3 regions of the Kineosporia sp. NBRC 101731 genome follow, and region 2 is predicted to be linked to each of the others. Evidence: riboswitches for the same ligand, from Rfam matches in the RefSeq annotation. Region 2 holds a riboswitch; each other region holds the start of a gene.
What was found. A riboswitch is a leader RNA that binds a small molecule or an ion and turns the genes downstream of it on or off. The one in region 2 is predicted to bind cobalamin.
Positions count from the first base shown of each region.

Region 1: linked by a shared signal. The riboswitch ahead of cobN (cobaltochelatase subunit CobN) and the one ahead of nrdH (glutaredoxin-like protein NrdH) in region 2 are both predicted to bind cobalamin.
Region 3: linked by a shared signal. The riboswitch ahead of metE (5-methyltetrahydropteroyltriglutamate--homocysteine S-methyltransferase) and the one ahead of nrdH (glutaredoxin-like protein NrdH) in region 2 are both predicted to bind cobalamin.

Region 1 covers NZ_BSTC01000002.1:143,666-147,873, reverse strand. Annotated here, with positions in the region: gene cobN (cobaltochelatase subunit CobN) at 1-1,887, opposite strand, end outside; cobalamin riboswitch at 1,916-2,089, opposite strand; gene QSK05_RS07860 (DEAD/DEAH box helicase) at 2,158-4,208, shown strand, end outside.
Region 2 covers NZ_BSTC01000018.1:88,680-92,887, reverse strand. Annotated here, with positions in the region: gene QSK05_RS32435 (enoyl-CoA hydratase/isomerase family protein) at 1-458, shown strand, start outside; gene QSK05_RS32430 (CapA family protein) at 543-1,634, opposite strand; cobalamin riboswitch at 1,810-2,026, shown strand; gene nrdH (glutaredoxin-like protein NrdH) at 2,157-2,390, shown strand; gene nrdI (class Ib ribonucleoside-diphosphate reductase assembly flavoprotein NrdI) at 2,395-2,802, shown strand; gene nrdE (class 1b ribonucleoside-diphosphate reductase subunit alpha) at 2,799-4,208, shown strand, end outside.
Region 3 covers NZ_BSTC01000006.1:147,543-151,750, forward strand. Annotated here, with positions in the region: gene metE (5-methyltetrahydropteroyltriglutamate--homocysteine S-methyltransferase) at 1-1,534, opposite strand, end outside; cobalamin riboswitch at 1,660-1,872, opposite strand; gene QSK05_RS18530 (PH domain-containing protein) at 1,996-2,586, shown strand; gene QSK05_RS18535 (hypothetical protein) at 2,739-2,882, opposite strand; gene QSK05_RS18540 (hypothetical protein) at 3,027-3,206, shown strand; gene fgd (glucose-6-phosphate dehydrogenase (coenzyme-F420)) at 3,400-4,208, shown strand, end outside.

The DNA.
Region 1 (4,208 bases), on a different contig from region 2:
GCCCTTGGCCGGGTCGAGGGCCGTGACCGAGGCGTACTCGTCGAGAAGCTGCTCCAGGCGGGCGATGTCGCCGTAGGAGTCGGCCCGGGCCATCGGCGGCACCAGGTGGTCGACCAGCGTGGCGTGGGCCCGGCGCTTGGCCTGCGTGCCCTCGCCCGGGTCGTTCACCAGGAACGGGTAGATCAGCGGCAGGTTGCCCAGTGCCGCGTCGGGCGCGCAGGACGCCGACAGCGCGAGCGTCTTGCCGGGCGTCCACTCCAGGGTGCCGTGCTTACCCAGGTGCACCACCGCATCCGCACCGAAACCGCCTTCGGAGGCAGGAAGGTTCAGCCAGTAGTAGGCGGCCAGGTAGTGGTGCGAGGGCGGCATCTCCGGGTCGTGGTAGATCGCGACCGGGTTGTCGCCGAAGCCCCGCGGCGGTTGCAGCAGCATCACCACGTTGCCCGCGATGATCGCGGCCAGCACGATGTCGCCGTCCGGGTCACCGCTCGACAGGGCCCCGCCCGGCGGGTCGACGAACATCTCGCCCGGTACCGCGCCCCAGTGCCCCTCGACCGACGCGCGCAGGTCGTCGGGCAGGGTCGCGAACCAGCGCCGGTACACCGCGGCCGGGATCCGGACCGGGTTGCGCGCCAGGTCGTCCTCGGTCAGCCAGTCCAGGTCCTGGCCGCCGGCCTCGATCAGCCCGTGCACCAGGGCGTCGCCGTCCATCGCCGCGAAACCCGGGAACGCACCTTCGCCCTCGGAAGGGCCGACGTCGTACCCCGCGTCCCTCATCGACGCCAGCAGGGCCAGTGCCGAGGCCGGGGTGTCGAGCCCCACCGCGTTACCGATGCGCGCGTGCTTGGTCGGATAGGCGGTGAGCATCAGGGCCACCCGCTTGACCGCCGGCGGAACGGCCCGCAGACGGGCGTGGGCCACTGCGATACCGGCTGCCCGCGCTGATCTTTCTGGGTCGGCGACGTACTGCGTGAGCCCGTCCGCGTCGACCTCCTTGAACGAGAACGGCACCGTGATCAGCCGGCCGTCGAACTCCGGGATCGCCACCTGGTTGGCGGCGTCCAGTGGGATCAGCCCCTCGGAGCTCTCCACCCACCGCTGACGCGAGGTCAGCGTGCTGATGGCCTGCAGGATCGGCACATCCAGCGCGGCCAGGGCGCCGATGTCCCAGGTGGAGTCGTCACCCCCGGCCGAGGCGTTGGCGGGCCGGTTGCCTCCGGCCGCGAGCACGGTCACCAGCAGGGCGTCGGCGGTGCCCAGCGTGGCCAGCAGGTCGTCGTCCGCCCCGCGCAGGGTGGCGCAGAAGATCGGCAGCGCCCGCCCGCCCGCGTCCTCGACGGCCGTGCAGAGCGCCTCGACGAACGCGGTGTTCCCGGCCACGTGGTGGGCGCGGTAATAGAGCACCGCGACGGTGGGACGGTCGCCTGTCACGGGGGGTCGCTCCAGGATTCCCCACAGCGGGGTGCCGGCCGGCGGCTCGAAACCGAATCCGGTCAGGAGCACGGTGTCGGTCAGGAACGCGTGCAGTTCGGCGAGGTTGCCCGGACCGCCCTCGACCAGGTACCCGTGGGCCTGGGTGGCCACCCCGACGGGAACGGTGGAGCGGCTCATCAGATCGGCGTCGGGCAGCGCCTCGCCGGAGAGCACGACCACCGGCACCCCCTTGGACAGCAGGGCGGCCAGGCCCTCCTCCCAGGCCCGGGTGCCGCCGAGCAGGCGCACCACGGTGACGGCCACACCGTCGAGCAGGCCGTCCAGGTCGTCCACGGACACCCGGTTCGGGTTGGCCAGCCGGTACGGAACGTTGCTGGCGCGAGCGCTGAGCAGGTCGGTGTCGGAGGTGGAGATGAGCAGAACGGGCTGCCGTTCGATGGGCACGTCGGTCACGAACGTCCTCTTCCTCGCCGTCCGCGCGGCGGGTTGCTGCGGCGTGGCACAGTCTCCTGGCTCGGCGTCCTCGTGAGGTCTCAGGCCTTCCAGCCCTGACGGGCCGTGACCATCGATCCAGAAACGTCACTCAGCGCTCACAGTGGCGCGACCGCGCCGGAATCTCACCGGCTTCCTGTCCACCACGCCGCTCGATTGTTCGGGGGTATCTGACGGTGCCACTGTGCCAGCCCGGCGCACGGCACCCAACCCCTGGCCTACCCTTGGGCGGTGTTCGTCGTCCATGCCTGGTGGTCTCCCGGCCCCGGTGATCCCGCAGACGACGGCTCTCTCCTTCTCTGGGCGGAAGATCCGCAGGTCCGCGCGGTGCCCGCCGAGCGCACCGGGCGCCGTCCCAAGGTGCGCGAGCATCCCTTCGACATTGCCGCCGACGAGCTCACGAAGACCCTCACCGACGTCTGCGGCCTGATCGCCGAGGGCTGGCAGGAGGGCACCGCCGACCTCGTGCTGCCCTCTTTCCAGCACGCCCCGGCCGGTTCGCCCGAGCTGCTCGACCTGCGCTCGGGCTGGGCGCCCGGCGCCTCCGGTCACGTCGAGGGCGAGTCGGCCCGGCTGTTTCCCGAGGTCCGGTGGCGGGTGGTCACCGTCTCGGTGCCCGCCGCCCAGGCGCCCGCGGTGCTCGACGGCCTGAAAGGGTCAATGGGGGACGCGGTGGCGCTCGGTTCCGACGTCCGTCACCTTCTCGCTCTGCTCGCCTTCTCCGAAGATCTGATCAGCAGGGGACGCGTGCTGCCGGTCGCGCTGGAGGCTCCCGACGGTCACGGGGTGGCCCGGTGGCGCCCGGTTCTCACCGGTGACGACGGGGAGTGGTTCCGGCACGCGGTCGCGACCCTGCCGCCCTCGTTCGGTGCGGCGCTGGCCTCCGGGGCGACCGGGGCGACCGGGGCGACCGGGTTCACGCCGGGCCGGTGTGCGGCCGCGGCGGTGGACGCCTTCGTCGACGTCGGGGTGCGGGCCCGGCTGCGTCCGGCCCGGGCGTCCGGCGGGCTCGGGCTGGCCGGCTGGCGGCAGGCCCTGCACGGCCCCTACCCGGCGTTCCCCGCGAACCGGCGCCAGATCGGCCAGCTGGTCACGGGTCTGGAGCAGTGGCAGGCCGAGGCGGTCTCCGGCGGTCTGGTCCGGGCCGGTTTCCGGCTGGTCGAGCCCACCGACGACGACATCACCAGCGTGCTGCGCCCGGGCGACGAGGAGCTGCGACCGGCCGACGAGGCGGCGATGTGGCGGCTCGAGTTCGGTCTGCAGGACGCCGATCAGCCCGGCCTGTTCATCCCGGCCCAGCAGATCTGGGACGCCGAGCTGACCCTGACCCGGCTGCGCCGCAACGCCCCCCGCCCGCAGGAGACGCTGCTCGCCGAACTGGGCCGGGCGCTGCGGCTCTTCCCGCCCCTGCGCGACGCCCTGCTGCAGGCCCGCCCGGCGCAGCTGCTGATGGAGACCGCCACCGCGCACCAGTTCCTGACCGAGTCCGCGGGTCTGCTGATCGGTGCGGGGTTCGGTGTGCAGCTGCCCGGCTGGTGGTCGAAACCGCAGCGCCTCGGCGCCCGGCTGCGCGCGGGCACCCCGCCCCAGCCCGGAAGGATCGAGGGCTCACCGGTCTTCCGGCAGAATGACATCGTCGAGTACGACTGGCGGCTGTCGATCGGCGACCAGCAGCTGACCGACGACGAGGTGGCCCTGCTGATCGAGTCGCAGGCCCCGCTGGTGCGGCTGCGCGGTGAGTGGATGCAGGTCGATCCCGAGAAACTGCGCAAGGCCCGGGCCTTCCTGCGCAAGCGGCGCAAGACCGGTCCGGAGACGATGTCGATCGCCGACGTGCTCTCGGTGATCGGCGCCGGCTCGGAAGGCCCGGCCGGGCTCGAGGTGACCGGGGTGGACGCGTCGGGCTGGCTGGCCGACTTCCTCGCCTCCGCGGAAGATCGCCAGTTGCAGCCCTTCACGGTTCCCGAGGGATTCGTGGGCGATTTGCGCCCGTACCAGGAGCGCGGCGTGGCCTGGCTGTCATTCCTGGAGAACCTGGGCCTGGGAGCGGTTCTCGCCGACGACATGGGCCTGGGCAAGACCGTGCAGCTGCTCGCGCTGATGGCCGCAGACGCGCCGCTCGAGGATACGGGGGACACCGGGGCAGACCTGATCCCCGGCCCGACCCTGCTGGTCTGCCCGATGTCGCTGGTCGGGAACTGGCAGCGGGAGGCCGCGAAGTTCACGCCGGGGCTGCGGGTTCACGTGCAGCACGGCGCGGACCGTCCGCAGGGCGAGGAGTT
Region 2 (4,208 bases):
GCACCTGCGTGGGAGCCGGGCTGGCCCTGGCCCTGGCCTGCGACCTGCGGGTGTTCGCCGACGACGCCCACCTGGCCACGGCCTTCACCGCCATCGGATTCACCTGCGACACCGGCCTCTCCCTCACCCTGCCGCGTTCGGTGGGCGAGGCCAGGGCGAAAGAACTACTCCTGCTGGGAGAACCGTTCACCCCGGCTCAGGCGGTGAGGTGGGGCATCGCCGGGCAGGTGGTGCCGGCACCAGAGGTCCAGGAAAGGGCCCAGGCCCTGGCCGCGAGGCTGGCGGCCGGCCCCACCCGGGCCTTCGCCGAGACCAAGCGCCTCCTGAGCACGGCCTCACTGTCGACGGTGCTGCGCCGTGAGGCCGAGGCTCAGGCCCGTCTGGCCCTGACCGCCGACCATACCGAGGCGGTCACGGCCTTCTTGTCCAAGAGCAAGCCGGACTTCAGGGGTAGCTGAACCGGGGGAGGTTTTGCCTGATCACGAACAAAGAATCCTTCGCGATCAGGCAAAATCTCCCCGTTCATCCAGCAAGCTCCATCGTCAATCGACCCCGCAGCGCACGGTCAGATCCTTCTGTTCCCGTCTCGCCGTATCGGCGACCCGACCGCTCAGCAGTTGTGGACGTCCACCATGAATTCTCGCCGGATGCCAGGAGGTCCCGACCACGCCCCGGCGATCGACCACCACGCCGTAAACACCGGTCCGGGCACCCGGACCACCGTTGGCGTAGAACACGAAATTCCCCAGGCCGTAATGCACCGCGGTACGGCCTCGATGCACAGCGGGTTCCAGCACGTGCGCGTGACTACCGACCACAACACTGGCACCCGCGTCCGTCAGGAGATCGGCCAGCTCGCGCTGCCTCGCCGTCGGGCACGACTGCCGCTCCACACCCCAGTGCAGCACGACCACCACCACGTCGGTGCGCGCGGCCTCACGCACGGCCTTCAGGAGCCGTTCCGGGTCTTTGGACGAGGCGAGCCCCGAGGTCTCGCCGGTCGCCTTCCAGGAGTTCACGGCGAAGCTGTCGAGCACGTCCGTGGCCCCGAAGACTGCCAGCCGGACACCGTGGATCGTGCGGCGGTACGGGGTGAAGGCCTCGTCGATGTTCCGGCCGGCGCCGATCATCGGCACCCCGGAACGCTTCCCGGCCTTGAGGGTGTCGTCGAGCCCGATACGGCCGTAGTCCATGCCGTGGTTGTTGGCCACGGTGACCACATCGACCCCGCTCCGGCGCAGCGCCCTCAGACCGGAGGCCGGGGCCCGGAAGGTGTACTGCTTGGGCTCGGCGCGGCCGCGGGTGGTGATCGCGGTCTCCAGGTTCACCACAGCCAGGTCGGCCCGGCGCAGGATCCGGCCGGCACTGCCGATGTCGCCGCCCAGCGCCTTCGCCGACGACCCCTGGAAGTGGACGTCGCCGGCGAAGGCCAGCCGCACGCGTCCACTGCCGGGCATCTTCTTCGTCACTTTTCCGGCCGACGCCGTCGGGACCGGTGTCACGGTCGTCACGGGCGTCCGGGGAATCAGCGGCTCGGGTGCCGCTCGGGCCCAGACGTAGTCGCTGGAGGTCGAACAGGCCGCGACCAGCAGGGCTGAGCAGAGCACCGCTCGGGCCCGACGACGTTTGCCCACGTTTGCACTCCCCCGACGACGGACCCACCTGATCAGTCCCTTCAGTGGGACTGCAGATGCATCGGTAGCGCCCTGATGCCGCTTGATCACGTGGGGTCCAGATTTCCCCCTGTCCGGACAACGCATCGACACGCGTACTAGATCTAGTTGTCGCGGGCACCCCCACCTACGGCATATGGTGCTGCCTGTTGTTGGTTCGCCCTTCCAGCCAGGGAGGGCGTCATCAGAGGGAAGCCGGTGAGAATCCGGGACTGCCCCGCAGCGGTGAGTGGGAACGACCACCGTCAGACAGCACTGGGCACGCGCTTGCGCGCCTGGGAAGCGACGGTCAGTAGGTGCGCTCACAGCGCATGCCTGCGAGTCCGAAGACCTGCCAGCAATGCGCGCGCCCTACGTGGCGCGTGCGTCCGAGGTGCCGCGAGGGACGGAACCGGATGACTTCAGGCTGCCCGTTGGGGCAGGTCTGTGTTCACCCGGGGCTCTCCACCGCGCACGAAGTTCTCGAAGATCGGGATGTGCGAGATGACTATCACCGTTTACAGCAAGCCTTCCTGCGTTCAATGCGACGCGACGTACAGGGCGCTGGCGAAGACCGACCTGGAGTACCAGGTCGTGGACATCACCGAGGACCCCGCGGCCCGCGACCACGTCATGTCGCTGGGGTACATGCAGGCTCCCGTGGTGATCGCCGGTGACGACCACTGGTCGGGCTACCGTCCCGACCGGATCAAGGCGCTGGTGGCGCAGACTGTCTGATCGGATGACCTCGCTGGTCTACTTCTCCAGCGCCTCCGACAACACGCACCGCTTCGTGCAGAAGCTGGACGTCGCCTCGGCACGGATCCCCCTCCGTCCCACCGACCCCTTCCTGCACGTGCGCGATCCGTACGTTCTGGTGGTTCCGACGTACGGTGGGGGCAACGAGGGCGGGGCCGTTCCCCGCCAGGTGGTCCGGTTCCTCAACGACGAGGGGAACCGTTCCCTCATCCGCGGTGTGATTGCCGCCGGCAACACGAATTTCGGTGAGGCCTACTGCATCGCGGGTGACATCATCGCGGCGAAGTGCCAGGTGCCCTACCTGTACGCCTTCGAACTCATGGGAACAGCAGAGGACGTCTTACGCGTCCGAGATGGATTGGAACGATTTTGGCAGCGACAGTCGGTATGACGGACGTTCTGGACGTGGGTATGGACTACCACTCCCTGAACGCGATGCTGAATCTCTACGGTCCGCAGGGCGAGATTCAGTTCGAGAAGGACCGGGAGGCGGCGCGGCAGTATTTCCTGCAGCACGTCAACCAGAACACGGTCTTCTTCCACGACCTGGACGAGAAGCTCGACTACCTGGTCGAGAACAAGTACTACGAAGGCGCGGTGCTCGACCAGTACGACCGGGCGTTCATCAAACGGCTGTACAAGCACGCTTATTCGAAGAAGTTCCGGTTCCCGACCTTCCTCGGGGCGTTCAAGTACTACACCTCGTACACGCTGAAGACGTTTGACGGCAAGCGCTACCTGGAGCGTTTCGAGGACCGGGTCTCGATGGTGGCGCTCACGCTGGCCTCCGGCGACGAGAACTTCGCCCTCCAGCTGGTGGACGAGATCATCACCGGCCGCTTCCAGCCGGCCACCCCGACCTTCCTCAACCTGGGTAAGGCCCAGCGTGGCGAGCCCGTCTCGTGTTTCCTCCTGCGCATCGAGGACAACATGGAGTCGATCGCCCGGGGCATCAACTCCTCGCTGCAGCTGAGCAAGCGCGGCGGCGGCGTGGCCCTGCTGCTGTCGAACGTGCGTGAGTACGGCGCACCGATCAAGCACATCGAGAACCAGTCGTCCGGTGTCATTCCCGTGATGAAGCTGCTCGAAGACTCCTTCTCCTACGCCAACCAGCTCGGGGCGCGTCAGGGCGCGGGTGCGGTGTACCTGCACGCCCACCACCCCGACATCATGCAGTTCCTCGACACCAAGCGGGAGAACGCGGACGAGAAGATCCGGATCAAGACGCTCTCGCTGGGCGTCGTGATCCCGGACATCACGTTCGAGCTGGCGAAGAAGAACGAGGACATGTACCTGTTCTCGCCCTACGACGTGGAGCGCGTCTACGGGGTGCCGTTCGCGGACATCAGCGTGAGCGAGAAGTACCGCGAGATGGTCGACAACGGCGCCATCCGCAAGAAGAAGATCAACGCGCGTGACTTCTTCCAGACGCTGGCCGAGCTGCAGTTCGAGTCGGGTTACCCGTATATCCTTTTCGAGGACACCGCGAACGCGGCCAACCCGATCAAGGGCCGCATCACCCACTCCAACCTGTGCTCCGAGATCCTGCAGGTCTCGACCCCGTCGACGTTCAACACCGACCTGTCGTACGACCACATCGGCCGCGACATCTCGTGCAACCTGGGCTCGATGAACATCGCCACGGCGATGGACTCCCCCGACTTCGGCCGCACCGTCGAGACGGCGATCCGGGCGCTGACCGCGGTCTCCGACCAGACGTCCATCGAGTCGGTGCCCTCGATCAAGCGCGCCAACGCCGGCGGTCACGCCATCGGCCTGGGCCAGATGAACCTGCAC
Region 3 (4,208 bases), on a different contig from region 2:
GCTGCTCGGCGAAGTACTGCACCATGTCGTTGCGCTCGGGCTCACCGTGCACCAGCACGTCCAGACCCAGCGTCTCCTGCAGGCGGATGACGTGCTCGACCTCGGCGCGCATCCGCTGCTCGTAGTCCGGGCGGGACAGTTCGCCGCGACGCCAGTTGGCCCGGGCCCGGCGCAGCGCCCGGGTCTGCGGGAACGAGCCGATCGTGGTGGTGGGCAGATCCGGCAGGTTCAGCCGTTCCGCCTGCCGGGCAGCCCGTTCCGGGTAAGGGTGGGCCCGTTGCGCGTCGGCGGCCGACACCTGCGCGGCGCGCTCGCGCACCCGGGGGTCGTTCGTCATCGCCGAGGCCCGGCGGTTCTCGAGAACCTGCTGGTTGCGGTCCAGCTCGTCCGCGATCGTCGCCGGGCCGGCCGTGATGCCGCGGGCCAGCAGCACCACTTCGTCGAGCTTCTGGCGGGCGAAGGCGAACCAGCTGCGGACGTCGGGCGCCAGATCGGTCTCGAGGCTCACGTCGAGGGGGACGTGCAGGAGGGAGCAGGACGACGAGACCACGATCTCGTCGGCCAGGCCGGACAGCGTGGTCAGCAGCCCGAGCTGCCGACGCAGGTCGGCGGCCCAGACGTTGCGGCCGTCCACCACCCCGGCCACCAGGCGCTTGCCGGGCAGGCCACCCACGGCGTCGAGTTCCCCGACGTTCGCGGCCCCCGGGCCGGTGAGATCCAGTGCGATCCCCTCGACCGGGGCGTCCCGCAGCAGCGGCATCGCCTCTCGCACCACCCCGAAATAGGTAGCCAGCAGCAGCTTCGGCCGGTTCTCGAGGGTGCCGAGCCGGTCGATCGCGGTGGCGAGGGCGTCGAGCACCGTCGGCGGCTGGTCCTGCGCCAGCACCGGCTCGTCCAGTTGCACCCACGAGACCCCCTCGGCCGCGAGCTCGGTGAGGGCCTGTTCGTAGACGGGCAGCAGCTCCTCGAGCAACGACATCGGGTCGAAGTCCGGGTCCACACCGGGTGCCGGCTTGGCCAGCCGCAGAAAGGTCACCGGTCCCACGAGTACCGGCCGGGCGTCCAGGCCCAGCGTGCGGGCCTGCTGGTACTCGCGGCGCGGCTTGCTCAGGTCGAGCGTGAAGGTGGTGTCGGGGCGCAGTTCCGGCACCAGGTAGTGGTAGTTCGTGTCGAACCACTTCGTCATCTCCAGCGGGGCCACGCCGGCCGTGCCCCGGGCCATCGCGAAGTAGCGCTCCAGGCCGTCGGTCACCGCCCGGTGCCGCTCCGGCACCGCCCCGACCAGGCAGATGGTGTCGAGCACCTGGTCGTAGAGCGAGAAGTCGTTGCAGGGGACGTCGGTCAGGCCGGCGGCCTGCAGGGTCTCGAAGACCTCCCGGCGCTGCGCCACCACGGTGCGCTCGAGGTTGTAGCCGCTCAGCTCACCGCGCCAGTAGGCCTCGATCGCCTTCTTCATCGCGCGGTTGCGGCCGATCCGGGGATGGCCGAGGACGGTGGCGGGCAGGGGGCCGCCCGGGAATCTCGTACGGGTCACGTGCTCTCTCCTCGCGAGCTCGGTCACGACCGATGGCTCTCCAGGCAGCACGGAGCGACACCCCTGATCGGGGTGGAGGTCCGCCGAAGCCCGCCCACGAGGCCCACCGGTCACCCGCGGGCCGACGGCCCACGGCGTCACTGGCAGGTCTTCGGACTCGCGGGCACACGCCTTCCGGCGTACCTACTGGCCGTCGCTTCCCGGACGCTCTCGCGCCCAGTGCTCATGACGGCGGTCGTTCCCGCTCACCGCTGCGGGGCAGTCCCGGAATCGCACCGGGTTCCCTCTTACGACGGCGTACCTGGCGGGCACGACGAACCAGCAACCAGGCGACTATAGGCGGGCCGCAGGGTTCGGTGCCCACCCGCGTCCCTCCTTCTTGCCCTCCGGGCGGGAAGCAGAATGTACCCGCATGGCAACAAGGGGTGTGTAAGCCGTCAAAACGACTTATGGTCCGCTACATGGCTGGGTTTTCTGAGAGGTACGGGCCGGGGGTGCCCAAGGAACTGGATCGCTATCTGGTTCCGAGCGAGGAGATCGTCTTCCTCCTGCGCCGGCACTGGGTGGTGCTCGCCGAGCCGTTCCTGACGACGATGCTCGGTCTGCTGCTGCTGGCCGTGGTGGGTGGTCTGGTCGGTGAGCCGGTGTCGACCATCCTGACGGTGGGCTGGCTGCTGCTGCTCTCCCGCCTGATCCTGGTGGCCTGGGAGTGGTGGTACGAGCTGGTCGTGGCGACCGACAAGCGGCTGATGCTGGTGCACGGCATCGTCACCCGCAAGGTCGACATCATGCCGATGGGCAAGGTCACCGACATGCGGTACGACCGCACGGTGACGGGTCAGGTCTTCGGCTACGGCAAGTTCGTGATGGAGTCCGCCGGTCAGGACCAGGCGCTGAGCACCATCAACTACATTCCCGACTCCGACCTGCACTACCAGCAGATCTCGCAGCTGATCTTCGCCCCGGGCGAGCCGCGCCTGACCAAGGGCACGCGTAGTTCCCGGGTGCCGGTGACGGAGCCCGAAGACGCCTGGTGGCGGCGCAAGGACTGAGTTCGCACCTCACGGATCACCGCCGGAAACCCGGTCCTGATCCGCTGAGGTGGGCGCACATCCGGGCCGGGTCGGCCTGATCGCGGGCTGACTGTTGGCGGGCTGACTGTTGGCGGGCTGATTGGCCGCGGCCTGATCGGCCATGGCCTCGGTCAACCCGCCGATATTGCCGCCGCGCGGATATTGCGCGACACCTCATCGGTGCCGGCCTCGGTGACGCTGCGGTTCATCCCGCGATGGTGGCACTCTGCTCGATCGCGAGGGCGATCGTGGTGCGGGACCAGTGCGGTGACCACGAAGGTTGGGCACCTTCCCGTTCGTGATCATGCAAACCTTCCCCGGCGAAGTGGGGGCATCTCCCGGCCTCCCTCGGGGCTGCGGGATTGCATGACCACGAATGAAGGACTGTCGGCGAACGTCGGTGGCCACCGCACTGGATGATGCGCGAGATCGTCCCGGCCTCCTTGCTGATGGCACCGATCGATCCGCCGGTATCGACCTTGAGGGTCTACACGCGGTGCGGGACGTCCTCGATGGGCTGGATAGGCCCGGTGGCCCGGTGGCCCGGTGGCCCGGTGGTCTGGGTGGCCCGGGGTGGCCCTGAGCTGCCCGGGCGGTGACCTGTGCTCGAGTTGCCCGGACGCACCGGCCGGCGCCGGCGCCACGTCACCGATCGTGCGGATCCCTCAGGATCCCCCAGGTTCCCCCAGACTGAATTGCCGTACGAGATGTGGCATCGGCATCAGGCCCGACGGGTTGAAGGCGCCCGGGGCGCGATCTAGGTTGACGAAGAAGATTCTTTGAACAGAAAGAGTGAGGTCACGCGTGAAGCTCGGTTACAAGGCATCGGCAGAGCAGTTCGCTCCCGGTCAGCTGGCGGACTTCGCCGTGCAGGCCGAGGACCAGGGCCTGGACTCGGTGTGGATCTCCGACCACTTCCAGCCGTGGCGGCACGTCGACGGGCATGCTCCCTCGGCCCTGGTGTGGCTGCCCTGGGTGGCGGCCCGGACGCAGCGGGTCCAGCTGGGCACGAGTGTGCTCACGCCCACCCTGCGCTACAACCCGGCCGTGATCGCCCAGGCGTTCGCCACCCTGGGCTGTCTGGCCCCGGGCCGGGCGATCCTGGGCATCGGTACCGGTGAGGCCCTGAACGAGACGGCCGTAGGGGTGAACTTCCCGGAGACCCGCGAGCGCTTCGCCCGCCTGCGCGAGGCGGTGCGCCTGATCAAGCAGTTGTGGTCGGAAGAACGCGTGACGTTCGAGGGCGAGTACTACCGCCTGCACGACGCCACCGTGTACGACCGGCCCGAGCAGCCGGTGCCGATCTACATCGCCGGCGGCGGGCCGGGTGTGACCAAGTACGCCGGGCGCGCGGGCGACGGGTACATCTGCACCTCGGGCAAGGGCATGGGTCTCTACGAGGAGACCTTGCTGCCGGCCCTGAAGGAGGGGCTGGAGGCGTCGCAGCGGCCTTTCGAGGCCATCGACAAGACCATCGAGATCAAGCTGAGCTTCGACGAGGACCCGGCCCAGGCCCTGGAGAACACCCGGTTCTGGGCGCCGCTGTCGCTCTCTGCGGATCAGAAGGCGTCGGTGCACGACCCGGTCGAGATGGCCCGCCT